3 regions of the Geobacillus thermopakistaniensis genome follow, and region 2 is predicted to be linked to each of the others. Evidence: riboswitches for the same ligand, from Rfam matches in the RefSeq annotation. Region 2 holds a riboswitch; each other region holds the start of a gene.

Region 1 (7,604 bases), on a different contig from region 2:
ACGATGTCGACACGATCCACGAACTGACCGGGCTGCCGGTTGAGAAGATCGAACGGGTGAAGGGGTAAGCAGAGCAGACTCTTCGCCGTCGAGCCTCACATTGTCGTCGACCCCCAATCGTGCAAAAACCCCGGGGGATCGACGACAATCATTTTATGCGTTCGAAAAAACAGCCGGACAGGGAACGGCTCCCTGTCCGGCCGGGTTCTTGTTACACGAGCGGTCCGCCGAGTTTTTCGATCGTCGGGTCGATATGGGCGAACTTTCGGAAGTTGGCGCGGAACTTTTGCGCCAGCTCTTTTGCTTTTTGTTCGTACGCTTGTTTGTCAGCCCATGTGTTTTGCGGCTGCAGGACGTCATCCGGCACGCCGGGGACGCGGGTTGGGATGGCGAGGCCGAAAATCGGGTCTTGCACCGTTTCGACGTTGTCCAGCTCCCCTTCGACGGCGGCTTGCACCATCGCCCGGGTGTAGGCGAGCTTCATGCGGCTGCCGACGCCGTACGGTCCCCCTGTCCAGCCGGTGTTGACCAAAAAGACGCGGACGTTGTGTTCGGCGATTTTTTGCCCGAGCATTTCCGCGTATTCGACGGCCGGGCGCGGCAAAAACGGTGCGCCAAAGCACGTTGAGAACGTTGCTTCCGGTTCGGTGACGCCGCGTTCGGTGCCGGCGAGTTTGCTTGTGTAGCCGCTTAAGAAATGGTACATCGCCTGTTCGCGCGTCAGCTTGCTGATTGGCGGCAGGACGCCGAACGCATCAGCCGTCAAAAACACGATCGTGGACGGATGGCCGGCGACGCTTGGGTCGACGATGTTTTTGATCGCTTGAAGCGGGTAGGCGGCGCGCGTGTTTTCCGTCAGCGTGCCGTCGTCGTAATTCGGCACCCGCGTCGCGTCGTCGAGGACGACGTTTTCGAGCACCGCGCCGAAGCCGATGGCGTCAAAAATTTGCGGCTCTTTCTCGCGCGATAGGTTGATGCATTTCGCATAGCAGCCGCCTTCGATGTTGAAAATGCCGCGGTTTGACCAGCCGTGCTCATCATCGCCGATCAAGCGGCGGTTCGGGTCGGTCGAGAGCGTCGTTTTTCCCGTTCCCGACAAGCCGAAAAAGAGGGCGACGTCGCCTTCCTGGCCGACGTTGGCCGAGCAGTGCATCGGCAGGATGCCTTGTTCCGGCAGCAAATAGTTCATCACCGAGAAAATCGATTTTTTCATTTCGCCGGCATACTCGGTGCCGCTGATCAACACGGTGCGCCGTTCAAACGAGATGATGATGAACGCTTCCGAGCGCGTGCCGTCAACTTTCGGGTCGGCTTTAAAGTTCGGCGCGCAAATGACGGTGAATTGCGGCTCATGCGCGGCGAGCTCTTCGGCGTTCGGCCGGATGAACAGCTGATGGACGAACAAGTTGTGCCAGGCGAATTCGTTGACGACTTGAATCGGCAGCCGGTATTTCGGATCGGCGCCGGCAAAGCCTTTAAACACGAACAGTTCATCTTTCTTCATTAAATAGTCGAGCACTTTGTCGTACAGTTTATCAAACGTCTCCGGAGACATCGGCTGGTTGACCGCGCCCCAGTCGATCGTTTGCTTCGTTGACGGTTCTTCGACGATGTATTTGTCTTTCGGCGACCGCCCTGTGTACTTGCCGGTTGTCACCGCGACGGCTCCGGTGTGCGTCAGCCGTCCTTCGTTCCGTTGCAGGACTTTCTCGACGAGCTCGGCGACGGACAGTTGATGATGCACGTACGGTTTTTGCAGCAATAAATCAAGCTTATTCGTCATGTTTGCGATCCCCATATTCAAAACCTGCCTTCTTTTTGTAATCACTCTTGAAAATAGTATAACACATTTTTATTAATAGTCCATACTAATTGTGTGGGTTTTTCAAACTTTATTTTGCCCAATGTGTTGGTTTCCTTGAGGAAAGAATTTTCGCGGCTGGAAATGATAAAAAATGAATTTTGATAGTTGACTTTGCCGATTCCGTTGCGATAAGATAAGTCATTGAACGGATACTCTTATCCCGAGCCGGTGGAGGGACAGGCCCGATGAAGCCCAGCAACCGTCACAACTGTACATGTGTGAAATGGTGCTAACCTGTGGCAAGGCGCAGTCCTTGAACGATAAGAGTGAAAGGAAGCAATACGATTGCCATGACCTTTCCTCAGCCGTTACAGGAAAGGTTTTTTATATTGCGAAGGGAAAAAGGGAAATGAGTTCCGTGTCGCCACATTATGCCAAGAGGAGGAAACAAACCGAATGTCAGCCAAACGCCGCTTGTTTACTTCAGAGTCTGTGACGGAAGGACATCCGGATAAAATTTGCGACCAAATTTCTGACGCCATTTTGGATGCCATTTTGGAAAAAGATCCAAACGCCCGCGTCGCCTGCGAAACGAGCGTTACGACCGGGCTGGTGCTCGTGAGCGGGGAAATCACGACATCAACATACGTGGACATTCCGCGCATCGTCCGCGATACGGTCCGGGAGATCGGCTACACGCGCGCCAAATACGGATTTGACGCCGATACGTGCGCGGTGCTGACATCGATTGACGAACAATCGCCGGACATTGCGATGGGGGTGGACCGGGCGCTCGAGGCGCGCGAAGGTCAGATGACTGACGAGGAAATCGAAGCGATCGGCGCCGGCGACCAAGGATTGATGTTTGGGTTCGCCTGCAATGAGACGGAAGAATTGATGCCGATGCCGATTTCGCTTGCGCACCGCTTGGCGCGCCGATTGGCGGAAGTGCGCAAAACGGACGTCTTGCCGTACTTGCGGCCGGACGGGAAAACGCAAGTGACGATCGAATACGATGAAAACGGCAAACCGGTGCGCGTCGATACGATCGTCGTTTCCGCGCAGCACCATCCGGAAATTACGCAAGAGCAAATCCAGCGCGACATTAAAGAGCAGGTCATCAAGCCGGTCGTGCCCGCGGAGCTGCTTGATGAGAACACGAAATATTTCATCAACCCGACAGGACGGTTTGTCATCGGCGGTCCGCAAGGGGATGCTGGGTTGACGGGGCGCAAAATCATCGTCGATACGTACGGCGGCTACGCCCGCCACGGCGGTGGCGCGTTCTCGGGCAAAGATCCGACGAAAGTCGACCGCTCGGCGGCGTATGCGGCCCGCTATGTCGCGAAAAACATCGTCGCGGCAGGACTGGCCGACAAATGCGAAGTGCAGCTTGCCTACGCGATCGGCGTCGCTCGCCCAGTTTCGATTTCGATCGATACGTTCGGCACCGGCAAAGTGTCGGAAGACATTTTGATTGAAGTCGTGCGCAACAACTTCGATCTCCGCCCGGCGGGCATCATCAAAATGCTCGACCTTCGCCGCCCGATTTACAAACAGACGGCTGCTTACGGCCATTTTGGGCGTACGGACATCGACCTGCCGTGGGAGCGCACCGACAAAGCCGCCTTGTTGAAAGAACAAGCGCTGGCGTTGGCGGACAAGTGATGAAAGAAAAAGAGCTGCCTGATCACGGCAGCTCTTTTTTGTCGGCGCACGATGTCCGCTGTTGCTGCAGCGCTTTGTAATACTGCCCTTTCTCGACATATTCGCGGCGGATGCGCTCCATTTCGCGGATATCGTCTTCCGTCAGTTCGCGGACGACTTTCGCCGGCCGGCCGAGGGCGAGCGTGTTGGGCGGAATTTTTTTGCCCGGCGGCACTAAACTGCCGGCGCCGATAAACGCGCCTTCCCCGATTTCCGCGCGGTCCAAAATGATTGAGCCCATGCCGATGAGCGCGTTTTTGCGAACGATGGCGCTGTGCAAAATGACTTGATGGCCGACCGTCACCCCGTCCTCAATGATAAGCGGATTGTTTGGACTTTGATGCAAAATTGAGTTATCTTGAATATTGACCCGGTTGCCAATCACCGTTGGCGCCACATCGCCGCGAATGACGGTATTGAACCAAATGCTTGTCTCTTCGCCGATCACGACATCGCCGGTGATCGTCACATAGTCGGCGATAAAGGCGGAGGCGGCAATTTGCGGCGTTTTGCCTTTGTATGGGTAAATCATGGGCGTTCGTTCCTTTCTGTTGCAAAATCGATCGTTCACCATGTATTGTACAACGCTGCGTCCAAATCGCCAACGAAAGCGAGCGCGCCTAATCGGGATTGGTGAAAAACGTTTCGTTTCGCCCGATGAGTGGTTGGGATCGGGGAAGAAGATCCGATTTCACAAAGCTTCTCAACGTGAGAAGAACCGTTGTTGAGCGGCTTTTTCATTCCGTCGCCAACCCTTTTATGGTTTGCCCCGGCCGCATTGATGGCAATACTGGAAGACGAGATCGCAAGCTGTTCAGACGCGAAACGATTTTGGTTGCCGATAAGATGGAAATGCTAGGAGACGAGACCATGGTGTTTGCACCTGAGGTGAGCCGATTGAACATTCCGAAAAACCCCATCGCCTTGATGAAAATGGTGTATCGTGACGTGCTTCCGCTTGTCCACCGCGAGCTTGCCTATTGGCGGCGCCAGGCCGAGCGCATTCCCGACCCGGAATTGCGGCGCCAGGCGCTCGCGAGCATCGCTTCGAAAACGTTCCATTGCGAAGGCGGCTCCATTTTGGCGCTCTTGGCCGGAGAAAACATGGAGGATTGCATCCGCTTTATCGTTGCTTACCAGACGATCAGCGATTATTTGGATAATTTGTGCGACCGCAGCACCTCGCTCGATCCGCTCGACTTTCGCGCCTTGCACGATTCGATGCCGGACGCTTTGACGATCGGAGCAGAGCCGTCGAACTATTACCGTCATCGCCGCGAACAGGAAGACGGCGGCTATTTGCCGGCGCTCGTCCGCACGTGCCAAGAGGTGCTCGAGACGGTGCGCCATTATGAGACGATCGCCCCATTTTTGCATGAATTGGCCGGATATTATTGCGACTTGCAAGTGCATAAACATGTCGAAGCGAGCGAGCGGGTGCCGCGGCTGGAGAAATGGTTCGCGCAATACAAAGACGCCTTGCCGCCGATGGAGTGGTATGAGTTTTCCGCCTGCTCCGGTTCGACACTCGGCATTTTCTGCCTCGTCGCCTATGCGTTTGGCGAATCGCTGCCGCCGGAGATGGCGAGACAAGTGCGCGACGGTTATTTTCCTTACATTCAAGGACTGCACATTTTGCTCGACTATTTGATCGATCAGGAGGAAGACCGGGACGGCGGCGATTTAAACTTTTGCTTTTACTATCCGAATGAAACGGTGATGCTTGAGCGGCTTTGCCATTTCATCGAAGAGGCCGACCGCCATGTCGGCGCCCTTCCGCACGGCGAGTTTCACCGCCTTATTCACCGAGGGCTTCTTGGGTTGTATTTGTCGGATGCCAAGGTGAAAAAGCAGCGCGGGCTGCGCCGGCTGGCGCGCCGGCTCGTCCGCGCCGGCGGGGCGGCGTCGCAGTTTTTCTATTGGAACGGAAAAGCATACCGCTTTTGGCAGGAGCGGCAAAAACGGCTGTCCTTTTCATAAGGGCGGCCGTTTGCTTGTATTGGCAAAAGGGGCGGGATCCGATTGAATCAGGCGCCCTTATCCGCCCGGGTTTCGAGCGCGAGCAAAAACGGCGGGTTGTTTTGCCGATTGATGAATTCGTATTTCAAGGCATGGACGCGCCGTTGATCAAGAGAGCGGACGTAATCAAGGAGCGCGTCGCGTTCGCGCTTTCCTTCCGGATGGCCGTGGTAGACGACAAGAACGATGACGCCGCCCGGCTTCATGACGGAAAGCAACTGGCGGACCGCTTCGATCGTCGATTCCGGCTGGGTGACGATTTGCTTATTGCCGCCCGGCAAATAGCCGAGGTTGAACACCGCGCCGGCGATGCGCCCGTGTACATCGGCGGGAAGCGCCTCAAGCAGTTCACTATGGCTTCGCTCGAACAACGTCGCCCGCCCGCATAGCCCATGTTTCGCGAGGCGGGCGGAAGCGGCGGTGATGGCCTCAGACTGAATGTCAAAGCCGAACACATGGCCGAAATCCCCGACGCGTTGGGCCAAATACACGGTGTCGTGCCCGTTGCCGACGGTCGCGTCGACGGCGATGTCGCCTTCGTTGACTGCTTGATCAAGCAAAAAGCGGGCAAACGGCAAAATGTTCATCAAAGCCATCGGTTGGCCCCTCCTTGTGATCGTTTCATCGTTTACGTTGGCAGGCGTGGCGTTGCGCCAAAGTGTCGGATGCCATCGCTTTTCCCCTAAACTTTCCATCCTCTGCGCCGGCGTGACAGAAAACCTTGAGCTGACCGACATTGATCGAGCTGAACGAAGATCCTCACGTCGGCATTGTAACAAAAACTTCATGGAAAATCGACCGCTGCCAATCATTGGCGTGATACGGCCGGCCTATGCGGCGCATAGTAAACATGAGGGAATATCACGAAACGAGGTGAGCGCATGGCGACAAGACAATCCGTTGAGGAATTTTTGCAGCGGTGTGAAGATGTGATCCGCTACGCGAAAGAGCAATATACGGAAGCGCAAAAGCAGGAGCATTACAACATCACCGAATACACCAACGCCCAGCAGATGCTCGAGCAGACGGTCATCGATTTAGCGCACTTGGCGCGAAGCTGCAACGCCCAGCAGCGCGAGCAGCTGCATCGGATGCGGCTCCAACTGGAGCAATTGCAAAATGACATGATTTTGCTTGACCGCTGAAACGAGGAGGAACACAACATGAAGCGACGCTTGAAACAAACGAATCCGGAACAAAAAACACGCAACGGCCAAAACAATAACGATCTTGAGCTTGGTCAAGACTTTGACCCGGTGAAGCTGGCGAAAAAGCAATACGAGGAAACGGGCGGCCAACCGATCCGCTCCAAGCAGCGGAACGGGTGACGACAAGCCAAAGGGGCGGAAGCCGCTCCGTCTTGTTCTTCTTTTCGCGCAGGAGCCCCGCTTCAAAAGCCATTGTTTCCGTGGGGAGTTAGTTTGGCAAAAAAGTGGCGGACGCATCGGAACGCTCCGCCTTTTTGATTGCATTTTTTCCTGTTTTCCCCTACAATTATTTCGGAACTCAAAATAAAAGCCAGAAAAGGATGATGACCGATGCCCCGCGCTCTTTGGTGGCTGCTTGTCGGCATGGCGCTCAATGTGACAGGGGCGTCGTTTCTATGGCCGCTAAACACGATCTATTTGCACGAACAGCTCGGCCAGCCGCTCGCTGTCGCTGGTGTCGTGCTCATGCTCAACTCTGGGGGAAGCGTCATCGGCAGCTTGGCCGGCGGCTTTTTGTTTGACCGGATCGGCGGGTTTCGCGTTTTGTTGGCCGGAGCGATGTTGACGATAGCCGCGCTCGGCGGCTTAAGCGTTTGGCACGGTTGGCCGCATTATGCGGTGTTTTTGGCGTTTGTCGGCGTTGGCAGCGGCGTCGTCTTTCCGGCGGCGTCGGCGTACGCCGGGGCGATTTGGCCGGAAGGGGGGCGGCGGGCGTTCAACGCCTTGTATGTCGCGCAAAACATCGGCGTCGCCGTCGGGTCGGCGCTTGGCGGGCTTGTCGCTTCATATTCGTTCTCGCTCGTTTTTTTCGCCAATCTTTTGTTGTATGCCGCGTTTTTGTTTACGGTTGTGGCCGGGCTGCGCCG
Region 2 (11,274 bases):
CCAGCTCGTTTCCTGCTTATAACACATTGAAATAACGCGCTTCCGGATGGGCGAAGACGATCGCCGAAACCGATGCTTCGGGCTCCATCATATAGCCGTCGGTGAGGCGGATGCCGACATCTTCCGGATGAAGCAGGCGGAACAGTTTCTCTTGGTCTTCCAAGTTCGGACAGGCCGGGTAGCCGAACGAGTAGCGCTGGCCTTGGTATTTGGCGGCAAAGCGCTCTTCCATTGTGAAATCCGGGTCGTCCGGGAAGCCCCAACGGTCGCGCATAATTTGATGGATGCGCTCGGCGAATCCTTCGGCGATCTCGAGCGCCAACGCTTGGATGGCATGGCTTTTCAAAAATTCGCCTTCTTCCTTCCAGCGCTGGGCGAGTTCGCGGACGCCATGCCCGGCGGTGACGGCGAACAAGCCGACGTAATCCATTTCACCGCTTTCTTTCGATTTCAAATAATCGGCGAGGCAAAGATACGGCGCCCGCGGTTGGCGCGGAAAGTCGAACATCTCGAGCACTGTTTTGCCGTCAGTCGGATCGTAAATGTAAACCCGGTTGCCGTCGCTTTGCGCCGGGAAGAAGCGGTAGACGCCGGCGGGCTGAATCCAGCCATGCTCTTTCGCTTTGGCGACGAGTTCGTCGACGACCGCTTTTAACGCCAACGCTTTTTCGTCTTTCTCTTCAAGCAGCCGTTTCACTTTTCCTTTCAAGCCGAGGTGGTGGCCGAGCACCATTTGCCAGTTGACGTACGGCAACACGTGGTCAAGCGGCACATTTTTTAGCACGTGGCGCTCGAGATCGGCCGGGATGTAGACGGGAACGTCGGTCGAGACGGTCGATTTAACCGCTGTGACCACCGTCGTTTGCCGCGTTGGCTCGCTTTCGGCCGTTTCTTTTTTCTTGTAGTCAATCTCGCCCTGCTGGATTTGGTTGGCAAGGGCAAGCCCGTCCATGGCGTCTTTCGCGTACAAGACAACGCCGTCGTACTCGGGCGCGATTTTGTTTTCCGTAAATTTGCGCGTCAAGGCGGCGCCGCCGACTAAAATCGGGGTCGAGATGCCCGCTTGGCGCAAGTCTTGGGCGGTGACGACCATCTGTTGAGCCGATTTCACAAGCAAGCCCGACAACCCGATAATGTCCGGCTGATGTTCGCGCACCGCTTCAATGAGTTGTTGCGGGGCGACTTTAATGCCGAGGTCGATCACCTCGTAGCCGTTGTTGCTTAGAATGATGTCGACCAAGTTTTTGCCGATGTCATGCACATCGCCTTTGACGGTGGCGAGAATGACTTTTCCTTTTGTGCTTCCTTCTTTCTTTTCCATATACGGCTCTAAAAAGGCGACCGCTGCTTTCATCACTTCCGCGCTTTGCAATACTTCAGCGACGATGAGCTGGTTGTTGTTGAACAGCCGCCCGACTTCATCCATGCCGGCCATGAGCGGACCGTTGATGATGGACAGCGGATCGGAGTAGGTCTCAAGCGCCTTTTCCAAATCGGGAATGAGCCCGTCTTTCGACCCTTCAATAACGTAGCGGGCGAGCCGCTCTTCCAAGCTCAAGTTCGTCTGCGCCGGTTTGGCGGCGGTGATTTTGCTTCGGTAAAATTCGATAAAGGCGTTTAATGTTTCGTCGTTTGTGTCAAAAAGAAGCGCCTCGGCCATTCGCACTTCTTCTTCCGGAATCGAAGCGAACCGCTCGAGCTTCTCGGTGTTGACAATGGCGTAATCGAGCCCGGCTTGCGTGCAATGGTACAAAAAGACCGAGTTCAGCACTTCGCGCCCGGCCGGCGGCAAGCCGAACGAGACGTTGCTGATGCCGAGCATCGTTAAGCAATGAGGCAGCCGCTCTTTAATGAGGCGGATCCCTTCGATCGTTTCTTTCGCCGCACCGATGTATTGCTCATCGCCGGTGCCGACCGGGAAGACGAGCGGGTCGAAAATGATGTCGCGCTCAGGCACGCCGTAGCGGTTCACGAGCAAGTCATACGAACGCAAGGCGATCTCGAGCTTTCGTTCGGCGGTGACCGCCATCCCTTGTTCATCGATCGTCCCGACCACAACGGCGGCGCCGTAGCGGTGTAGCAGCGGCACGACATTGGCAAAGCGCTCCTCGCCGTCTTCCAAGTTGATCGAGTTAATGATCGCTTTTCCTTGCGAATAGGTGAGGGCGCGTTCAATGACGCGCTCGTCGGTTGAATCGATGACAAGCGGCACTTTCACTTTTTTCACGACTTCGCGGACGAACTGCTCCATGTCATGGAGTTCGTCGCGGTCTGGGTCGGCGAGGCAAATGTCGATGACATGGGCGCCGCTTTTCACTTGGGCGCGGGCGATTTCCGCCGCTTCTTCGTATTTCCCTTCGGCGATGAGGCGCTTGAATTTGCGCGAGCCGATCACGTTTGTCCGCTCGCCGACAAAGAGCGGACGCATCGTTTCATCATAGATGAGCGCCTCGATGCCGGAAACGGCGTGGACATCAAACGAAGACGGAATCGCCCGCGGCGGGAGATCACGCACCGCTTCGGCAATGGCGCGGATATGATCCGGCGTCGTGCCGCAACACCCGCCGACGATGTTGATCCATCCCTTTTCGGCAAAGCGGCGGATTTTCTCTGCCAGCATATTCGGCGTTTCATGATAGTGGCCTTCCTCATCCGGCAGACCGGCGTTCGGGTAGCAGCTGACCGCCGTGTCAGCGAGCGAGGCGAGCGTGCGCAAATGGTCGGTCATAAACTCCGGACCGGTTGCGCAGTTTAAGCCGACGGCGATCGGCTTCATATGGCGCACCGAGATGAAAAACGCATCGATCGCCTGCCCGGCGAGCGTCGTGCCCATCGGTTCGATCGTGCCGGAAATCATGAGCGGCACGCGGCGGCCGACCGCTTCAAACGCCTTCGAAATGCCGAGAAAACCGGCTTTGACATTCAGCGTATCTTGGCACGTCTCGAGTAGGAGAAGGTCGACGCCTCCTAAGAGCAGTCCGCGCGCTTGTTCTTCGTAGGCGGCGACGAGTTCTTCAAACGTTGCGCCGCCGGTCACCGACAACGTTTTCGTCGTCGGCCCCATCGAACCGGCGACAAAGCGCGGCCAGTCCGGGGTGGAGAACGACTCAGCCGTTTGTTTGGCGAGTTTGGCCGCTTCGATGTTCAGCTCAAGCGCCAAATGACCGAGGCCATATTCGTCAAGCACGATGCGTGTCGCTCCGAACGTGTTCGTTTCAATGATATCAGCACCGGCTTCTAGGTACGCTTCATGAATGCGGCGGATGACATGCGGGGCGGTGAGGGTCAAATATTCGTTGCACCCTTCATACGCCTCGCCGCCAAAGTCGGCGGCCGATAGGTTGGCGCTTTGGATCATCGTGCCCATGGCGCCATCGATGACAAGAATTTTTCTTTGCAGTTGCTGTTCTAAGGTGACGTTAGCCATGAACAACCTTCCTTTCTTTGGCGGCCGCTTCTTTTTCGTGAATGTAGCGGACAAGCTCGACCGTCATGTCGTAGCGCAAGAACGGCGTGATCAAATAAATGCCGTTAAACAAATCAAACGCAGCGTCAATGAGCGATTTGGCGATAGCGATGCCTTCCTTGGCTGCTTGCACCGGGTCGCCGCCGCACGCCGCCATGCGGGCGCGAATCTCGTCAGAGAGCGTAATGCCCGGCACTTCATGATGCAAAAAGTCGGCGTTGCGCGCGCTCACAAGTGGCATAATGCCGATGTAAATCGGCGTGTCAAGATGCTTGGTCGCTTCGTGCACTTCAACGATTTTCTCTTCCGAGTAAATCGGCTGGGTCAAGAAATAGTGGGCGCCGCATTGAATTTTTTTCTCCATTCGCTCAACTGCTTTATCCAAATGGCGGACGTTCGGGTTGAACGCAGCGCCGATCGAGAAGTTCGTTTTTTGCCCAAGCGGTTTGCCCGAGTACGACAGCCCTTCGTTAAACTGGCGGATCAAGCGGATCAAATCGAACGATGATAAATCATACACCGACGTTGCTCCTGGGAAGTCGCCGATTTTCGACGGGTCGCCGGTAATGGCGAGCACGTCGGTGATGCCGAGCGTATGCAAGCCCATCAAATGCGACTGCAAGCCGATCAAATTGCGATCGCGGCATGTAATATGCACAAGCGGGCGGATGCCGAGCTGCTCCTTGATGATCGTGGCGACAGCGGCGTTGCTGATGCGCGGCGTGGCGAGCGAGTTGTCGGCCAACGTCAGCGCATCGATGCCGGCGTCATGGAGCGCTTTCGCCCCAGCAAGAAACTTGTCAATCCCCAATTTTTTCGGCGGATCCAGCTCCACAATGACCGAGCGGCGCGTGCGGGCAAGCTCGGGAAGGGGAGATGGGGCGGGCCGATCCGCTTGCACTGATACAGACACCGCGCGCCGTTTCACCGTTTTTTCCGTCACCGGCGTTCGGTCGGAGAGCGCTTTTGCCATCGCTGCGATATGCTTCGGCGTCGTGCCGCAGCACCCGCCGATCAAGCGCACCCCTTGGTCGCGGAACGCTTTGGCTGTTTCCTCGAAATATTCAGCGTTCGTCTCATAGACAAGCCGGCCATCGCGGTAATCCGGGAGGCTCGCGTTCGGATACGCCGACAAAAATGCCTGCTTCGGCAGCGGCACTTCCTCGAGCGACCGAAGCATATGATATGGACCGAGACGACAGTTCAGTCCGACGACATCGGCCCCGAGCGCCTCTAGGCGGGCAAGGGCGTCCGCGAGCGGCGTGCCATCTTGCAAGACGCCGACTTCATGGAGCGAGACGTGAGCGATAATCGGCAAGTCGGTCTCTTTGCGGGCGATGGCAAGCACCGTCTCCAACTCTTCCAAATCGTAATACGTCTCGAGCAGCACGCCGTCGACTCCTTCAGCCAGCAGGACAAACAGCTGCTCGCGAAACGTCCGTTTCACTTCTTCGAGCGTGACGACGCTTTTGTTTAACGTGCGCAGCCCCCCGATCGTCCCGAGCACGTACGCCCGCCCGTTCGCCGCTTGCCTGGCGAGCCGCACCGCCGCGCGGTTGATGGCCGGCACCTCATCTTCAAGGCCGTAGCGGGCGAGTTTCACATAGTTGGCGCCGTATGTATTCGTCTGAATGACGTCGGCGCCCGCGGCGATATACGCTTCATGAATATGGACGATTTCATCTGGATTGGATAGATTCAATTCTTCAAAACAACGGTCAATGCCGTGCGAATATAAAAGCGTTCCCATCGCCCCGTCGGCGATGAGAATGCGCTCTTTCAACTTATCCAGCAATCCCACGTTCGATTCCCCCGTTTCTCCGTAGTAAAAGAAAAAAGCCTTCTATAAGAAGAAGACTTTTCATTCGCTTCTTCTTATCTTCCAGGCTTCCGCCTGTCTGGATTTAGCACCTTGGCCGCGGGCCAGGTTGCTGAGGGTTCACCGGGCCAGTCCCTCCCCCTCTCTTGATAAGAATGTCCGTATGCAATTGTGCGGCAGCGTTTTGATGATTACTATATAATTTAATGTATTTTTCGAAATTATTCAATACGGTGAAGCGAGGAAATTTCAAAAAAGAATTTCTCGGATCAACGGAGAAGCTCTTTTCCACATTGGGGGCAAAATTGGAAATTGTGCTGCACATGCCCGCCGCAATGAGGGCAATGCTTGTTTGGCTGTTTATGGCTTCCAAATCGGACGTTCAGCGGGTCGGGCTCTTCCTCGCTGTCGACAATGTCCAATAAGGACATGCGTTGTTTTCCCGTCGCATTTTTGTAATGGTAAAACGCTTGAAATACGCCGATGGCGATGACGACAAGGCCGAAAAACGGAAAAAAGCGGGCGGCGGGAAACGGCGAGTCCGCGGTGATGGAGAATGCCATCACCATCCAAAAGATGCCGAACAACACAGCGGCGATGCTGCCGAAGAGTCCTTGCATCGACGGACCGCGGCCGGGTTTGATGCTTTTCAATTTCATTCCTCCCTAACAGAATTCATAGATATATTATAATAGAAAAAATTGGTTTTTTCCATGTTCACATAGAAACGTTTGAGCCGATAGAGGCAAAAATATTAGATTTTTAATTGGATTTATTTTTCAATACCTTGATTATGTCTTGTAAGAGAGGAAAACGGGCGGTATGTTGCCTTATCAATTGCATCATCGACCATTTTTCGCTTCTTAAGCATTGGCATGGGTGGGAAGACCGTTCAACGATCGTTTTGTCATTGCACTTTCATTGTCTCTATGTTCTAATTAGGAATGATGGAGATGAAGAAGACGGGGGGCTGAAAGTGAACGGAGAAATCATCCGCTTCGAGCGAGTGACGAAGGAATACGACGGCGCAGCCGTACTGGATGATGTCAGTTTTGCGATGGAGCGCGGGAAGTTTTATACGCTGCTTGGACCATCGGGTTGTGGGAAGACAACGATTTTGCGGCTGATTGCCGGGTTTATCGAGCCGACGGAAGGAACGATTTATTTCCACGGAAAGCCGATTCAAAACGTCCCGCCGAACAAACGGCAAGTCAACACTGTTTTTCAAGACTATGCATTGTTCCCTCATCTCGATGTGTTTGAAAACGTTGCGTTTGGTTTGCGCGTGAAAAAGATGAAAGAAACCGACATTCGCGAGAAAGTGAGGGAAGCGCTTCGGTTTGTCAACTTAGACGGCTATGAGCGCCGCCGCATTCAAGAAATGTCAGGCGGCCAGCGTCAGCGCGTCGCCATTGCCCGGGCGATTGTCAATGAACCTGAGGTGCTGCTCTTGGATGAACCGCTGTCAGCCTTGGATTTGAAACTGCGCACGGAAATGCAGTATGAACTTCGTGAATTGCAGCGCCGATTGGGCATTACGTTTATTTTTGTCACGCATGATCAAGAAGAAGCGCTGGCGATGTCCGATTACATTTTTGTTCTGAATAAAGGGAAAATTCAGCAGTTTGGGACGCCGAAAGACATTTACGACGAGCCTGTCAATCGATTCGTCGCCGATTTCATTGGCGAATCGAACATTTTGTCAGGGCGCATGATCGACGATTTCCTCGTCGAATTTGCCGGCAAACAGTTTGCGTGTGTTGACCGCGGCTTCGCGCCAAACGAACCGGTCGATGTCGTCATCCGCCCGGAAGATTTGGAGCTCGCGGCGCCGGAAGACGGGCAGATCGTCATCCGCGTCGATTCGCTCTTATTCCGCGGTGTCCATTATGAAATTTGCGGCTATGACGAAAACGGCAACGAATGGCTTGTCCATTCGACGAAAAAGGCCGAAGTCGGGGAAACGGTCGGCCTTCGTTTTGAACCGGAAGCGATTCACGTCATGCGACTCGAAAAGGAGGATGAGGACGCATGACGGAACGGGCGTGGCGGAACTGGTATTTAATCCCTTATGGCATTTGGCTTGTGCTGTTTGTCGTGGCCCCGATTGTCTTTTTGGTGTATGAATCGTTTTTGGATCTTGACGGCCATTGGACGTTGTCCAACTACAAATCCGTGTGGACGCCCATTTATTTGAAAATGATGGCGTATTCGTTTTGGTATGCGTTTTTAATCACGCTTGTGTCGCTGCTCATCGGCTATCCGACCGCCTATTGGCTGACGAAGACGCGGCACAAGCAGCTATGGCTGTTGTTGCTTATTTTGCCGATGTGGGTGAATTTGCTGCTGAAGGTGTATGCGTTTTTAGGGCTGTTCGGCACGTACGGGCTGGCCAACGCTTTGTTGAAAGCGCTGGGCGTCGGGCCGCGGCAGCTGTTGTTCACCGATTTCAGTTTTGTCTTTGTGTCGGTGTACATTTTTATTCCGTTTATGGTGCTGCCGATTTTCAACGCGCTGGAGGAGCTGCCGCCATCGCTTGTCGATGCCGCCCGCGATTTGGGCGCTTCGGCTTGGACGACGTTCCGCCGCGTCGTCTTTCCGCTCACGCTTGGCGGAGTGAAGGCCGGCTGCCAAGCGGTATTCATCCCGGCGCTGTCGCTGTTTATGATTACACGCCTTGTCGCTGGCAACCGCGTCATTACGCTCGGCACCGCCATTGAGCAGCATTTTCTTGTCACCCAAAACTGGGGGATGGGGGCGACGATCGCTGTTGTGTTAATGATCGCCATGGCGGTCATCGTCATCCTGACAGGAAGCGGAAGAAAAGAGGGAAGCCGATGAAACGGATGCAGGCGTGGGGACGTGTGTACTTGTTAGTCGTGTTTGCCGTGATGTATATGCCGATTGTGTATTTGATGTATTATTCTTTCAACAGCGGCGGGGCGATGCACGATTTTCAATCGTTCACGCTCAAGTGGTACCGCGACGTGCTGTCCGACGACCGCTTGCTCATCATCGTTTTGAATACAATCGTCGTTGCGCTGCTGTCGGCGGCGGTTGCGACGATACTTGGGGTCATCGGAGCGCTCGCCGTTTACTATGTCAAGCGGCAGCGAACGAAAAACGCTCTTCTCGCCCTCAACAACGTGCTGATCGTCAGCCCCGATGTCATCATCGGCGCTTCGTTTTTGCTGCTGTTTACAATCGCTGGCATCAAGCTCGGCTTTACGTCCGTGCTGTTGTCTCATATTGCGTTCAGCGTGCCGATTGTCGTGTTGATGGTGCTGCCGAAACTGGAAGAAATGAGCCCGACGCTGATTGATGCGGCTAGAGATTTAGGAGCCAGTCATTGGCAAGTGCTGTCCGGTGTGGTGCTGCCGTTTTTGGCTCCGAGCATATGGGCGGGCTTTTTCATGGCGCTCACGTATTCGCTCGATGACTTTGCCGTGACCTTTTTTGTCACGGGAAATGGGTTCTCGACGCTGTCCGTGGAAATTTATTCGCGGGCGCGCCAAGGCATTTCCTTGTCGATCAACGCATTGTCGACGCTTCTGTTTTTATTTACCATGTTGCTCGTTATCGGCTATTACGTGCTTAGCCAAAAAGGCGGCCGCTTGTACGGGATAGGGGGGCGAAAGTAGGTGAGACGGCTTGTCCAAGGATTTGCGGCCGTGTTTATCGCCGCGTTCGTCCTGATGTTTGTCACTCATCGGCTGAACGAAGCGGAAGGGTACGGCGGAGGCAAAACGGTGACGGTCTACAACTGGGGCGATTACATTGACCCCGCGCTCATTCGCGAATTTGAAAAAGAGACAGGGTGGAAAGTGATTTACCAAACGTTTGATTCCAATGAGGCGATGATGGCGAAAATCGCCCAAGGCGGGGCAACGTTTGACGTCGCCGTTCCATCCGATTACGCCATCAGCAAAATGATCGAAGAAAAGCTGCTTCTGCCGCTTGATTACCGAAAGCTTCCCAATTTGCAATATATCGAGCCGCGGTTTCTCAACTTGTCGTTTGATCCGCACAACCGGTATTCCGTGCCGTATTTTTGGGGGACGGTCGGCATCGTCTACAACCGCGAGATGCTTGGCGGCAAGACCATCACAAGCTGGAACGACTTATGGGATCCAAGCTTGCGCAATCAAATTTTGCTTGTCGACGGGGCGCGCGAAGTGATGGGGATGGCGTTAAACAGCCTCGGCTATTCGCTCAATGACACGAACAAAGCCCACTTGCAAGAAGCCAAGCGGAAGCTCGATCGGCTCATGCCGAACGTGAAGGCGATTGTCGGCGATGAAATCAAGCTGCTGCTTGCCAATGAAGAAGCAGCCATCGGCGTCGTCTGGTCGGGCGATGCGGCCGAAATCATCGCGGAAAACGACAAGCTCGACTATGTCGTGCCGAAAGAAGGCTCCAACTTATGGTTTGACAACATGGTCATTCCGAAAACAGCGAAAAACATCGAAGGAGCGCACGCGTTCATCAACTTTATGCTCGACCCAAAACACGCGGCGCAAAACGCCGAGTATGTCGGCTATTCGACGCCGAATAAAAAGGCGCTTGCCTATTTGCCAAAAGACATCGCGGGCGATCGGCGCTTTTACCCCGATTTGGATTCAGCTGGGCATCTCGAAGTGTACGAAAACTTAGGGAAACACATGCTCGCCTACTACAACGAACTGTTTTTGCAGTTTAAGATGCAGCAAAAGTAACCATATAGATGCAACGAAATCGTTTCACATATCCTTGACGGAAAAAGTGGCTTATCCATTTTTGACTGTCGAAGGCAAGCCACAGGCTTGCCTCCGTCACGCTTTAGCGTGACGGAAGACCGAACAACGACTCGCTTCACAGACCCATTCATGGGTCTGGAAGCGGCGTTGTTTGGTCACTCGACAGTCGGATGCAATGACCGGTAAAAACGAAAAGTGTTAAAGCTTTACATTGCATCTATACAATCAGAGCAGGCGCCGCCCTCTGCAATAGGGAGATGGGCGCCTGCTTGGCGTTTGCGTAAAGGGTTGCGCCGCTTCCCTAGCGCGCGGGAACGAAGAAGCCCATGGGCGGCTTCACATACAAGAAGGGATCGGACGCAGGGAAGAAGAATAGAAAGACATGATATGATGAAAAAGAGGAGGTGGGAACGTTGCCCAATCATTTGCCTATGGAAGAAAATGTGATGGATATGCTCATCGGCGGCTTTTCGGTTGTGATGTTGATCGCGGTTGCGACAATCGTTTTTCTTTGGCGAAGGAATCGAGAGGGGCGGGCGTTTCTGTGGATATTGGCCCATTTCTTGTTGCTGTCTCTGGCTGTTTCATTTGCGCTGAAGGCGATTTCCTTTGATCTTACCCATGTGCAGGCATCTGAAGAAATCTCCCTCCTTCTTGGCAAGGCGGGGCTGGCGTGGGGAGTGGGGATGGTTTGTTTGTTGGTCGGCATTGTGAAACTTTCCAGACGATGACTGCGATCCCGATAGGTATGATTGGGAAGGAACAACAAACAACAAAAAGAAGCCATCCACCTTTATCGGCTGACGGTTCCGAGGGGCGGATGGCGTTTGCATGATCATTCGAATAAGGAGTTGCCTATGTTGTTTTTCGATTTCTTGGTATGGTCAATGTTTTCCAGTTGTTTGCGTTCAGCTGTTTCGCGATATAGACGATTTGCCCGATATGATACGAATAATGGTACATTTGCCGCTCAATGGCTTCGATGACGGAATGGGGTTCGCCGCGGATCGTGACCGTCCGCAACAAATCCGTTTCTTGCAGTTCGTTCAGCGTCTGAAAGAAAGCAGACCACCCCTTTTCCCAGCAAGCCATGACTTCTTTGCGCGTATGGAAGTCGTTGATAAACTCATCATCGCGGTTTCGGTCCGGTTTTTCCCCATCCGACGACAAAAAGTCTGTCCAGCGCGACACCATATTTCCGCTCATATGTTTGACAATGATGGCGATGCTGTTGGCCTCCTCATGAAAGCAAT
Region 3 (11,274 bases), on a different contig from region 2:
ATCTTGCGGACCAAGGAGCGCCGCGGCGGCCGCTTCCTGGATGGCGCCGAACAAGCTGACATACAAATGATCCTGCAAAAGCTCAAGCGCCCGAATGATCCGCTCGTTGCCGACGGCAAACGCCACACGCCAGCCGGCCATATTGTATGTTTTCGAAAACGTATAAATTTCGACGCCGACGTCTTTCGCCCCATCGGCTTCCAGGAAGCTGACCGGTTTCCGGCCGTCAAAGCCGATCGCCCCATAAGCGAAATCGTGCACGACGGCAATGCCGTGCTTGGCGGCAAACGCCACCGTCTCCGCGAAAAATTCCTTTGTCGCCGTCGCACCGGTCGGATTGTTCGGATAGTTTAAAAACATGAGCTTCGCTCGGTCGGCGACCGACTCCGGAATGGCTTCGTAATCCGGTAAGAATCCGTTTTCCGAAGAAAGCGGCATCATCTCCATCCGCGCGCGGGCAAGCGCGATCCCCGACCAATAGTCCGGATAGCCCGGGTCCGGGACAAGCACCACATCGCCCGGGTTGACGAGGCAAAGCGGCAGCTCGACAAGCCCGGCCTTGCCGCCGAACAAAATGGCGACTTCGCGGTCTGGATCGATGTTCACCCCGTATTCACGCGCGTAAAACGCGGCGATGGCTTCTTTCAAAAAGAAGTAGCCTTGAAACGGCGAATATTTATGGTATTTCGGATTGGCCGCCGCCCGCTGCATCGCCTCGACGATATGCTTTGGCGTCGGCTGATCCGGGTTGCCTTGCCCTAAATTGATCACGTCGCATCCGGCCTTGATTTTCTCCCCGACTTTTGCGACAAGCGAGGCGAAAAATTGCTTTGGCAGCTGCTCAAGCAGCTCGGAAAAAGGAATTTCCATCGTCATCGCCCACACCTTCTTAAAAAATTCTTGAAATTCTAGTGCAACATCATATATCGTAAAAAGCAAAATGTAAAGCAAAATTTTTTCGAGGTGAAAACTCATGACGATCCGCATCGCCTGCCTCCAGCTTGATATTGCGTTTGGCGACCCGAACGAAAACGAACGGTGCGCGGAAAGCGCCATTGAATCGGCCGTCAAGGACGGCGCGAATATCATCGTGCTGCCGGAATTATGGACGACCGGCTACGATTTGACGCGCCTAGATGAGATTGCCGACGAAGGCGCCGAACGGGCGAAAGCGTTCGCCTCCCGCCTAGCGCAAGCACACAACATCCATCTCGTCGCCGGCTCGGTCGCTAAAAAAACAACAACCGGCGTGACGAACACGATGATCGTGGCCGACCGGAGCGGTCAAATCGTCGGCGAATACAGCAAACTCCATCTGTTCCAATTAATGGATGAACATTTGTATTTGCAGCCGGGAAGCAGCTTAGGCTTGTTTTCGCTCGACGGGCTTGCATGCGCCGGGGTCATTTGCTATGACATCCGCTTTCCGGAGTGGATTCGCGCCCATGCTTTGGCTGGGGCGGAAGTGCTGTTTGTCGTCGCCGAATGGCCGCTTCCCCGCCTGCACCATTGGCGGACGCTCTTGATGGCGCGGGCGATTGAAAACCAATGCTACGTCGTCGCCTGCAACCGGGCTGGCCGCGACCCGAACAACGTCTTTGCCGGCCATTCGCTCGTCATCGACCCATGGGGCGAAGTGATCGCCGAGGCGGACGAGAAGCCGGGCATTCTCTCGGCCGACATCGATCCCGCACTCGTTGCGGACGTCCGCGCGCGCATCCCGGTGTTTGCCGACCGCCGGCCGCACGACTACGAAGCGGCAAAAAATTTTTTCAAAACGTATTGACAATCGATTGATCGACCATGTATCATTCGAATCAAACAACCAAACGATTGACAACATCGTGAAAATTGCAAAAACTGAATACGAGAAATCGGTACTCTTATCAAGAGTTGGCTGAGGGAATTGGCCCAATGAAGCCCAGCAACCGACCGTAATACTATCGTGAGATAGGGCGCACGCCAAGGGCGGCGCCGGAAGCGTCATGCTTCCGCAGGGCACGGTGCTAAGTCCAACAGAAAGACCGATGTCTTTCTGAAAGATAAGAGGCGCGAAGAACGTAATGAATCTTCAAGCCTCTTTCCGTATGCGAAAGAGGCTTTTTCATTTGCCGGAAACGCCGAGATTTCAGCGCCGCGTCAGAACCGGCATTTGAAAACGAGCGAAATGAAAAAAGGGGGAACAAGGAAATGACCACTGTTCAAACATCGGTTTACGAACCGCTGACCGAACCGAAGGCGGTATCTCTCGCTGTCCGCCTCGGCCTATTCCGCGACGGAGCGCCGCTTGCCTGCCGCGAGATCGGCGACGGGAACTTGAACCTTGTTTTTCATATCGTCGATCAAGAAACGAAACAAGGCGTCATCATCAAACAAGCGTTGCCGTACGCCAAAGTGGTCGGCGAAAGCTGGCCGCTCACGTTAAAGCGCGCTGTCATTGAAAGCAACGCGCTGCGCACGTTTGCGAGCTATGTGCCGCAATACGTGCCGAAAGTCTACTATTCTGACGAATCGCTCGCCATTACGGTGATGGAAGATTTGTCCCGCCTGCAAATCGCCCGCAAAGGGTTGATCGAAGGAAAAACGTATCCGCTTTTGTCCCAGCATATCGGCGAGTTTGTCGCCAAAACGGCATTTTATACGTCTGACTTCGGCATGAACCAGCAAGAGAAAAAGAAATTGGCGCAAAGCTTCGTCAATCCGGAACTGTGCAAAATTACCGAAGACCTCGTCTTCACCGACCCGTTTTTTGACCACGAAACGAACAACTTTGAAGACGAATTGCGCCCAGACGTTGAAGCGCTTTGGGGCGACGACCGCCTCCATCTCGAAACGGCAAAGCTGAAGCGCAAGTTTTTAACCGAAGCCGATGTGCTTTTGCATGGCGATTTGCATACCGGCAGCATTTTCGCCAGCGATGACGAAACGAAAGTGATTGACCCGGAATTCGCCTTTTACGGCCCGATCGGGTTTGACCTTGGCCAATTTTTCGCCAACTTGCTGTTAAATGCGTTGTCCCGCCCTGAATCGGAGCGACAGCCGCTCTTTGACCACATCGACCGGACATGGGACGTTTTCACGTCCGTGTTCTCAAACCTTTGGCGCACCGAGAGTGTGGAAACGTACGCCGCGACGCCGGGCTTGCTCGAGGACGTGCTCCGGCACGCGTTCATCGATGCTGTCGGCTTCGCCGGCTGCGAAGTGATCCGCCGGACGATCGGCCTTGCCCATGTGGCGGACCTTGACGGCATTGAGCAAAAAGAGGCGCGCCTTGCAGCCAAACGTCATGCGCTCCGCCTCGGCCGCCGCTTGATCATTGAGCGCCGCGTGTTCACCGGAACGGAAGACTTCCGCCGCCTGTTTGCCGAAACGGAACAATAATGCCATACAATCGTCCGGGTCTCGACGCAAGCTGCGCGGCGCTGACCCGGACAAACCAAAAAAAAAGAGAAAGGAAGATGGCGATGAGCACTTTTGCCATCCCACGCTCCGTTGAATGGCGCGAGACGCATGTGACGATTTTAAACCAGCAAAAGCTTCCATCCATCATCGAATATATCGACTTGCACACTCTGGAAGACGTCTATGAGGCGATTGCCACGCTGAAAGTGCGCGGCGCGCCGGCGATCGGCATCACCGCCGCCTATGGCCTGGCGCTTGCCGCTTTACGCTACGACACCGAATCGCTCGATGAATTCCGCCGTCGCTTGAAACGAGATCGTGACTACCTAGCCAGTGCCCGGCCGACTGCCGTCAACTTGTTTTGGGCGCTCGATCGGCTCGTCACCGCTGCGGCCGACGCCCTTTCCGTCAACGAGGCCAAAACGACGCTCGTCCACGAAGCGATTCGCATTCAAGTAGAAGACGAGGATGTGTGCCGCCGCATTGGCGAGCATGCCTTGTCGCTCTTCAGGCCCGGCGAGCGGGTGATGACGATTTGCAACGCCGGCTCGATCGCCACCGCCCGCTACGGAACGGCGCTCGCCCCGTTTTATTTGGCGAAAGAAAAAGGAATTGAACTATCCGTTTACGCTCTCGAGACGCGGCCGGTGTTGCAAGGGGCGCGCCTGACCGCTTGGGAACTGATGCAAGCGGGCGTTGATGTGACGCTCATCACCGACAACATGGCAGCGCAAGCGATCAAGGCGAAAGGCATTGGCGCCATCATCGTCGGCGCCGACCGGATCGCGCAAAACGGCGATACGGCGAACAAAATCGGCACGTTCGGCCTGGCCTTGCTCGCGAAGTCGTTTGACATTCCGTTTTACGTCGCTGCGCCGTTGTCCACGATCGATTTGACGACGAAAACAGGTGCGGACATCCCGATCGAAGAGCGCCATCCGGATGAAGTGACCCACATCGCCGGCGTGCGCATCGCCCCGGAAGGCGTCAACGTATACAATCCGGCGTTTGACGTAACGCCAAACGAACTCATTACCGCGATCATTACCGAAAAAGGCATCATTCGCGGCAATTACAACGCAACGCTGCCATCATTATTCACAAAGGAGGAGCAACATGAAACGATTTAAGGCCTTATCTTCCCTTTTTCTTCTTTTCTTTGCCGTGTTCTCCATCTTGGCTGGCTGCACACACGAGCAAGATGCCGTTAGCTCCAAGCCAGCCAACGGAGCCAAGACCACGAACAACAAAACGGAAACGACATCCAGCCACTCGACGGCAACAAGCGACGAGCAAGCGGCCATTCCTGAAAAGTTGAAAAAGCCGGTGAAAATCGCCGCCATTATGCAACTGTCCATCGGCACGTTCTCATCGCAATACATCGCCGGCGTCAAAGAACAAGTGCAAAAATTCGGCGGCGAGGTGCAAATTTACAACGCCGACAACGATTTAACCAAAATGGCATCGTACGTTGAGACGGCCATTACACAAAATGTGGACGCCATTTTGCTTGACCACGGCCGCGCCGATGCGCTCGAAGGCCCGGTGAAAAAAGCCGTCGCCAAAGGCATTCCAGTTGTGGCGTTTGACAACGATTTGAACATTCCCGGCGTCACCGTCATCGACCAAGACGACTACAGCCTCGCCTGGAAAACATTAAAAACGCTCGCAGAAGACTTAAACGGGGAAGGCAACATCGTCACGATTTGGGTCGGCGGCTTTACCCCGATGGAACGCCGCCATGTCATTTATGACGCGTTCAAAAAACGCTATCCGAACATTAAAGAAATTGCCAAGTTTGGCACGGCGAGCGCCAACACAGCTTTGGACACACAAACGCAAATGGAAGCGATTTTGAAAAAATACCCGAACAAAGGCGACATTGACGCTGTCTTCGCAACTTGGGACGAGTTCGCCAAAGGGGCGACGCGCGCCATCGAGCAAGCTGGGCGCACGGAAATTAAAGTGTATGGCATCGATTTGAGCGATGAAGACTTGCAAATGATCCAAAAACCAAACAGCCCATGGGTGGCGACAACGGCGACCGACCCAGCCGAAGTCGGCCGCGTCCAAGTGCGGTTCGCGTATCAAAAAATCGCTGGAGAAAAAACGCCGAACATTTACTCGCTTGAGCCGCATTTAGTGAAACGGTCCGATCTTCCGGACAAACAAGTGTCGATGAATGAGCTTTCGCAATACATCCCGGGCTGGGGGCAATCCAATGTCGCCATCTCGCCGTGGATGAAAACGTTGGAAGCCCAGGTGAACAAAAAATGAACGGGTTGTCAATGCGGGGCATGGAAAAATCGTTTGGCGCCGTGCGCGTGCTCGACGGCGTGGACTTCGACGTTCGTCCTGGCGAAGTCCACGCCCTTTTAGGCATGAACGGCGCCGGCAAAAGCACGCTCATGAACATTTTGGCCGGCGCCATTCCGCCTGACGCTGGTACGATCACGATCGACGGTACGATATACACGTTTTCATCGCCGCGCGAAGCAAAACAAGCCGGCATCGGCCTCGTCGTTCAAGAAGTTGACACAGCGCTCTTTCCCGGCTTGCCGATTTACGAAAATGTAGCGGCGGACGAGTTCGTCCATGTGAAGCAACGGCCGATTCGCTCGCTGCGTCAAGAAAAAGAGCGGGCCGCCGCCCTGCTTCGCCGCGTCGGCCTGTCGTTGCCGCCGACGAAATTGGTTCGCGACTGCTCGCTCCATGAAAAGCAGCTGATTGTGCTCGCCAAAGTGCTGTCATCCAACGCGCGCTATATCATCCTAGACGAACCGACGGCCGCCTTAAGCGAGGCGGAAACAAGGCGTCTGTTTGCCATCATCGATGAACTGAAGCAGCAAGGCGTCGGCTTTATTTACATCTCTCATAAACTGAAAGAAGTTCAGGAGATCGCTGACCGGCTGACGATTTTGCGCGACGGCCGCGTCGTCTATCACGGAGGCGCCCGCAGCCTGCCGCTTGAGGACATCGTCCTTCATATGACTGGAACGAAGCGGACCGCCGCCGCGAAACAAGCACGCACATACAGAAGCGACATCGCGTTTGCCGCCCGCGGAATTTTGATCGACAAAACCGGGACAACAGTCGACCTATACGCCCACCGCGGCGAAATCGTCGGCATCGCTGGCCTCGTCGGCGCCGGCAAGACGGAGCTTGCCGAAAGCCTCATCGCCCACCGGAACACATCCGGCGAGTGGGAAATTGATGGCAGACGCTATGTGTTCTCATCGCCTTATGAAGCCATCGACGCCGGCCTTTGCCTCATCCCGGAAGAACGGCGCAAACAAGGGTTGTTTTTGCCCGAATCAGTGAAAACGAACTTGACCGTCCGCCTTCTTTCCCGCCTGTCGCGCTGGCAATGGATCAGCTGGGCGAAAGAAGCGGCTGAAGCCGACGGGCTCGTCCGCTCGCTAGGTGTTCATCCGCCGTCAAGCACCACCGTCGTTCGCCACTTGAGCGGCGGCAATCAACAAAAAGTCGTCATCGGCAAATGGCTCAACACAAACGCACGCGTCTTTTTGTTTGACGAACCGACCAAAGGGATCGACGTCCATGCGAAGCAAGAGGTGTTTTCCATCATTCGCTCCCTTGCCGATGAAGGAAAAACGGTGCTGTACTTTTCCAGCGAATTTCAAGAGCTGCTTGACATTTGCGACACCATCTACGTGATGGTCGACGGCCGGCTGCTCGCTCGCCTGCCGGCCGCTGAATTGACGTATGAACAGCTTGTTTACTATTGCAGCGGAGGTGAGATCCATGAGCCAGCCAGCCGTTTCCACAACGCCGTCGAAAAAAACGGCGCCGTCCATTCTTGAATGGTTGTATAAACACGGCACCTTGCTGGCCATTCTTGCCGTTATCGCCTACTTCGGCATCACGCAAGACCGATTTTTTACGTATGAAAACTTCAGTGACATTTTGCGGTCCATTTCGATCGTGACGCTCGTGGCAATCGGCATTACGTTTTCGCTCATCGTCGATGGCTTCGATTTGTCCGTCGGCTCGACGGTGAGCCTAGCGACGATCGCGAGCGCAGCGGCGCTCGTCCTGTACCGCCAAGAAATTTTCATCACCCTGCTCGTGCCGCTGTTGCTCGGCATTGCTGTCGGGCTCTTGAACTCGTTGTTGATCGTCAAATTCAAATTGCCCGATTTGCTCGCGACGTTGGCGACGATGTACGCCATTAACGGCGTGCAGCTCACCTATACGAAAGGGTTTTCGATCTACAACGACATGCCGCTGCCCGATGGCGGCACGGCGCCGGGCAAATTCATTCCTTCCTTTTTATTTATCGGCCAGGGAGAGCTGTTCGGCGTGCCGTTTTCGGTCTTGCTTATGCTGTTTGTCGTCATTGCCGCTCATCTGTTTTTAACGTACACGAAACCCGGCCGCCTCTTTTATTTGACCGGAGAAAACCGCGAGGCGGCAAGGCTCTCAGGCATCCCGGTCAACCGCTATCGGACATATGCATACGTCATCAGCGGGTTTTTTGCGGCCTTAGGCGGCATCGTCCTTGCCTCGCGCATCGGCACCGGGCAAGTGTCGGCCGGCGCCTCGCTTTTAATGGACAGCGTCGCCGCCGCCTACATCGGCTTTTCCGTCTTTGGCGCCGGCAAGCCGAACGTCATCGGCACATTGTTCGGCTCGATTTTAATGGGCGTGTTGCTGAACGGCTTGACGATGGCAAACGTTCCGTATTACGCCCAAGACATTATAAAAGGCGCCATTTTAGTCGGCGCCCTCGCCTTGTCGCATTGGCAAAAAAAATAACGCCCGATCTCTGCCCCCGTGGATGGCAATCCTCGGGGGCAGACGCGTTTTTCTAGGCAAGCCGTCAGCCTCTTTTTCCGCCTGCTTCATTGCAGCATCCGCATACAACGCCTTCCAAACCCTTTGCCTGTTCCACGAACGCAAGAGCGTCATCTACGTAAGCGGCGCTCAAGCTCCAACAGCTTCGCCTTCACATCGGTGCGGCTTCCAGCATAGCCAATGAGAGCGCCGTTTTTGCCGACAACGCGGTGGCACGGAACGAGAATCGACAGTTCATTCGCCCGGTTTGCCTGACCGACGGCGCGCACCGCTTTCGGGCGGCCGATTTGCGCGGCGATGTCAGCGTATGTCGCCGTCTCGCCGTACGGAATGCGGCAAAGCGCCGCCCACACCTCTTCTTGGAAGGCAGTTCCCTTCCACTTCAGCGGCAAGTCAAATGCTTGGCGTCGACCGTGGAAATACTCATCCAGCTGCCTAAGCGCGCGTTCAAGAAGCGGCGACCAGCTTTTGACAGCCGGATGTTCGCCGGCGAACGCGCGCCATTCTTCTGGAAACAGCTCGACTTTGACAATCGCGTCGCCGTCGGAGGCGATGTAAATGTCGCCGAGCAGCTCTGAGCGGTATACTGCATATTCAATCGTCATCGTCGTCCTCCCTTTCCATTCGTTCGATCGGCAGCGTGATATGGAACGTCGTGCCGACGCCGACTTCGCTTTCCACTTCAATTTTCCCTTGGTGCTCTTCTATGATTTTATAGCTGACCATCAAGCCGAGGCCGGTGCCGCGTTCTTTCGTCGTATAAAACGGCTCGCCAAGCTTTTTGATTTTATCTTTTGGAATGCCGCATCCTTGGTCGGTGATGGAGATGCGCACATAGCACCCGGCGCGGGTGATGCGCACCGTAATGTCCCCGCCTTTTGGCATCACTTCGATGGCGTTTTTCAAAATATTGATGAACACTTGCTTCAACTGATTCGGCTCGCAATACACCGGCGGCAGCCCGCGCTCGAAGTCGGCGATGATTTGCACGTTGTGCATCATCGCTTGGGCGCTGATCAAATCGATCGTGTCTTGCATAATTTTGCAGATATCATTTTGTTTGTACTGCACCGCCTGGGGCTTCGCCAAGACCAGAAACTCGGTGATGATCGACTCAATCCGTTTCAATTCCGACATAATGACATTAAAATACATCGAATAGTCGCCGTCAATGCTTCCTTGCAACAGCTGAATGAAACCCTTTAGCGCCGTCATCGGATTGCGGATTTCATGGGCGATGCCGGCGGCCAATTCCCCGACGACGTTGAGCGTATCCGACTTGCGCAACTGCAGCTCCATCTCCTTGCGCTCGGTCACATCGCGCAGCATCATCATCCCGACGCCGGGAATCACTTCCTTTTTCAGTGAAAACTCAATAATTCTCCCTTTTCCCTCGTCGAAAAATTCGACCTCGCCGCTCGCTTCGCCGGTGCGTTGGCATTGTTGAAGCAGCTTGTTGAGCTGGCGGCGCGCCCGCTCCGGAACGAGCTCGACCACCATTCGGCCAAGGAGCGCCTCCTTTTCGACGGAAAAAATGCCGCAGACAACCGGATTGGCGTCGATGATCCGATGCTTGGCATCCCAAAGCAAAATACCATCCATCGCATGATCGAAAATGCTCCGGAACTTTTGCTCGCTTTCGCGCAGCTCGCGCTCGATTTTCCGCCGCTCGCTCACATTGCGGAAAATCGTCAAGTGGTACCCGTCGATCGCTCCTTTTTTCATTGTGAACTCGAGCTGCTTATCCTCACCGTTCGGCATATGAAACGTCAGCTCGTCACGGATTTCCCCTTTGCGCCGGAACTCGCTGAAAATGCGTTTCACCTTTTCGTCCCCATAGTCGACAAAATCAAACAAATTGCGGCGCACAAGCAAATTCAAGGGCAGCTCAAACGTCCGGCTCGCCGCCGGATTGGCGTTCAATATGCAGCCAAAATCGTCCCAAATGAGGATCGCCTCATGCGCTTGTTCGAAAATAGCCCGGAACCGTTCTTCGCTTTTTTGCAACTTGATTTCCATATTTTTTCTTTCTGTCACATCGCGCATAATGGCCATGTAAAACCCGCTATAGACGTTGGAAGTCGCCGTCAGCTCAAACATTTTCACCGTTCCGTCCGGGCGGACAAGCGACAACTCGCCTTTGGCCGTTCCCTTTTCTTTCACTTCCGCGAGCAGCCGAGCGAACTCATTGGCGCATTCGCGGGCGACGAACTGCTGAAACGACAAATTGAGCAGTTTTCCTTTTTCCAAGTTCAAGCTCATCGAAAACGCCGGATTGACATCGATAAACCGCCCAAATTCATCGAAAATGACGATGCCGTCAACAGCGCGGTTGAATACGTCGCGAAACAAAAACTCATGAATGATGCGTTCGCGCTCAAGCGCCTTATGGGCTGAGATGTCGCGCATCATGACAAGGTCAAATTCGTCGAACACATCCTTTTTCATCGAAAATTCCACATGCTTCACTTTGCCGTCCGGCAGTTTGATGAGCAGTTCATCGCTGAACGAACCGAACTTTTGCAACATCGAGCGCTGAAACAGCAAAATATCGGGCGGCACAAGTTCGAGGAACGAAGAAAACGAATGGCCGATCAACGAAAACTTATCCATCTCAAACAGCTTGCACGCCGCTTCGTTCACATCGACAAATTCACCGTTTTTATTTAAAATCACGATCGCATCGAGCGACCGCTCAAAAATGATCGAATAACTGTTCAACCGCTCTTTTAACCGCCGATTTTCCTCTTCAAGCGACCGCACATCCGGCGATGCATTTTGTTCTTCCCGAGGAGAAAGGCTTTGGGCCATATCCATCTCTCCTTGTCTATTCAAACCATTCAACGAAATATATATTCGATGTGGAAAAATTTACTCCTCCCTTGATTTACGAAGATTTTTTAAAATTCTTTTCCACAATGTTCGACAAGTTTTTCTGCTTTTTCATTTGGCTAAACTGCATGATAGTCAACTCTCCCCCCTCGCTTAAAGCCAAATGAAAGCTTCCAATTGCATCTATAAATTATAGACAAAGGAGTTTTGCTGCTATATTAT

What was found. Region 2 has a riboswitch for S-adenosylmethionine ahead of T260_RS130295 (bifunctional homocysteine S-methyltransferase/methylenetetrahydrofolate reductase). Riboswitches for the same ligand answer to the same signal wherever they lie in the genome.
Region 1: linked by a shared signal. The riboswitch ahead of metK (methionine adenosyltransferase) and the one ahead of T260_RS130295 (bifunctional homocysteine S-methyltransferase/methylenetetrahydrofolate reductase) in region 2 are both predicted to bind S-adenosylmethionine.
Region 3: linked by a shared signal. The riboswitch ahead of mtnK (S-methyl-5-thioribose kinase) and the one ahead of T260_RS130295 (bifunctional homocysteine S-methyltransferase/methylenetetrahydrofolate reductase) in region 2 are both predicted to bind S-adenosylmethionine.

What each region holds. Positions count from the first base shown of each region.
Region 1 is NZ_AYSF01000028.1:68,518-76,121, forward strand. Features, by position in the region: gene T260_RS1000000138245 (Rpn family recombination-promoting nuclease/putative transposase) at 1-68, shown strand, start outside; gene pckA (phosphoenolpyruvate carboxykinase (ATP)) at 212-1,798, opposite strand; SAM riboswitch class I at 2,017-2,131, shown strand; gene metK (methionine adenosyltransferase) at 2,261-3,472, shown strand; gene T260_RS135350 (gamma carbonic anhydrase) at 3,495-4,043, opposite strand; gene tbcS (tetraprenyl-beta-curcumene synthase) at 4,382-5,491, shown strand; gene mnmM (tRNA 5-(aminomethyl)-2-thiouridylate-methyltransferase MnmM) at 5,539-6,126, opposite strand; gene T260_RS135335 (YtzC family protein) at 6,412-6,675, shown strand; gene T260_RS135330 (hypothetical protein) at 6,694-6,858, shown strand; partial or broken gene T260_RS135325 (MDR family MFS transporter) at 7,069-7,604, shown strand, end outside.
Region 2 is NZ_AYSF01000045.1:30,065-41,338, reverse strand. Features, by position in the region: gene metH (methionine synthase) at 17-3,427, opposite strand; gene T260_RS130295 (bifunctional homocysteine S-methyltransferase/methylenetetrahydrofolate reductase) at 3,420-5,267, opposite strand; SAM riboswitch class I at 5,339-5,441, opposite strand; gene T260_RS130300 (DUF7577 domain-containing protein) at 5,555-5,938, opposite strand; gene T260_RS130305 (ABC transporter ATP-binding protein) at 6,262-7,320, shown strand; gene T260_RS130310 (ABC transporter permease) at 7,317-8,126, shown strand; gene T260_RS130315 (ABC transporter permease) at 8,123-8,926, shown strand; gene T260_RS130320 (ABC transporter substrate-binding protein) at 8,927-10,000, shown strand; gene T260_RS0120170 (hypothetical protein) at 10,435-10,752, shown strand; gene T260_RS130325 (DUF1572 domain-containing protein) at 10,877-11,274, opposite strand, start outside.
Region 3 is NZ_AYSF01000056.1:11,462-22,735, forward strand. Features, by position in the region: gene T260_RS127850 (pyridoxal phosphate-dependent aminotransferase) at 1-876, opposite strand, end outside; gene T260_RS127845 (carbon-nitrogen family hydrolase) at 974-1,786, shown strand; SAM riboswitch class I at 1,881-2,049, shown strand; gene mtnK (S-methyl-5-thioribose kinase) at 2,191-3,381, shown strand; gene mtnA (S-methyl-5-thioribose-1-phosphate isomerase) at 3,465-4,532, shown strand; gene T260_RS127830 (sugar ABC transporter substrate-binding protein) at 4,519-5,679, shown strand; gene T260_RS127825 (sugar ABC transporter ATP-binding protein) at 5,676-7,226, shown strand; gene T260_RS127820 (ABC transporter permease) at 7,168-8,181, shown strand; gene T260_RS127815 (methylated-DNA--[protein]-cysteine S-methyltransferase) at 8,331-8,825, opposite strand; gene T260_RS127810 (PAS domain-containing sensor histidine kinase) at 8,815-11,031, opposite strand.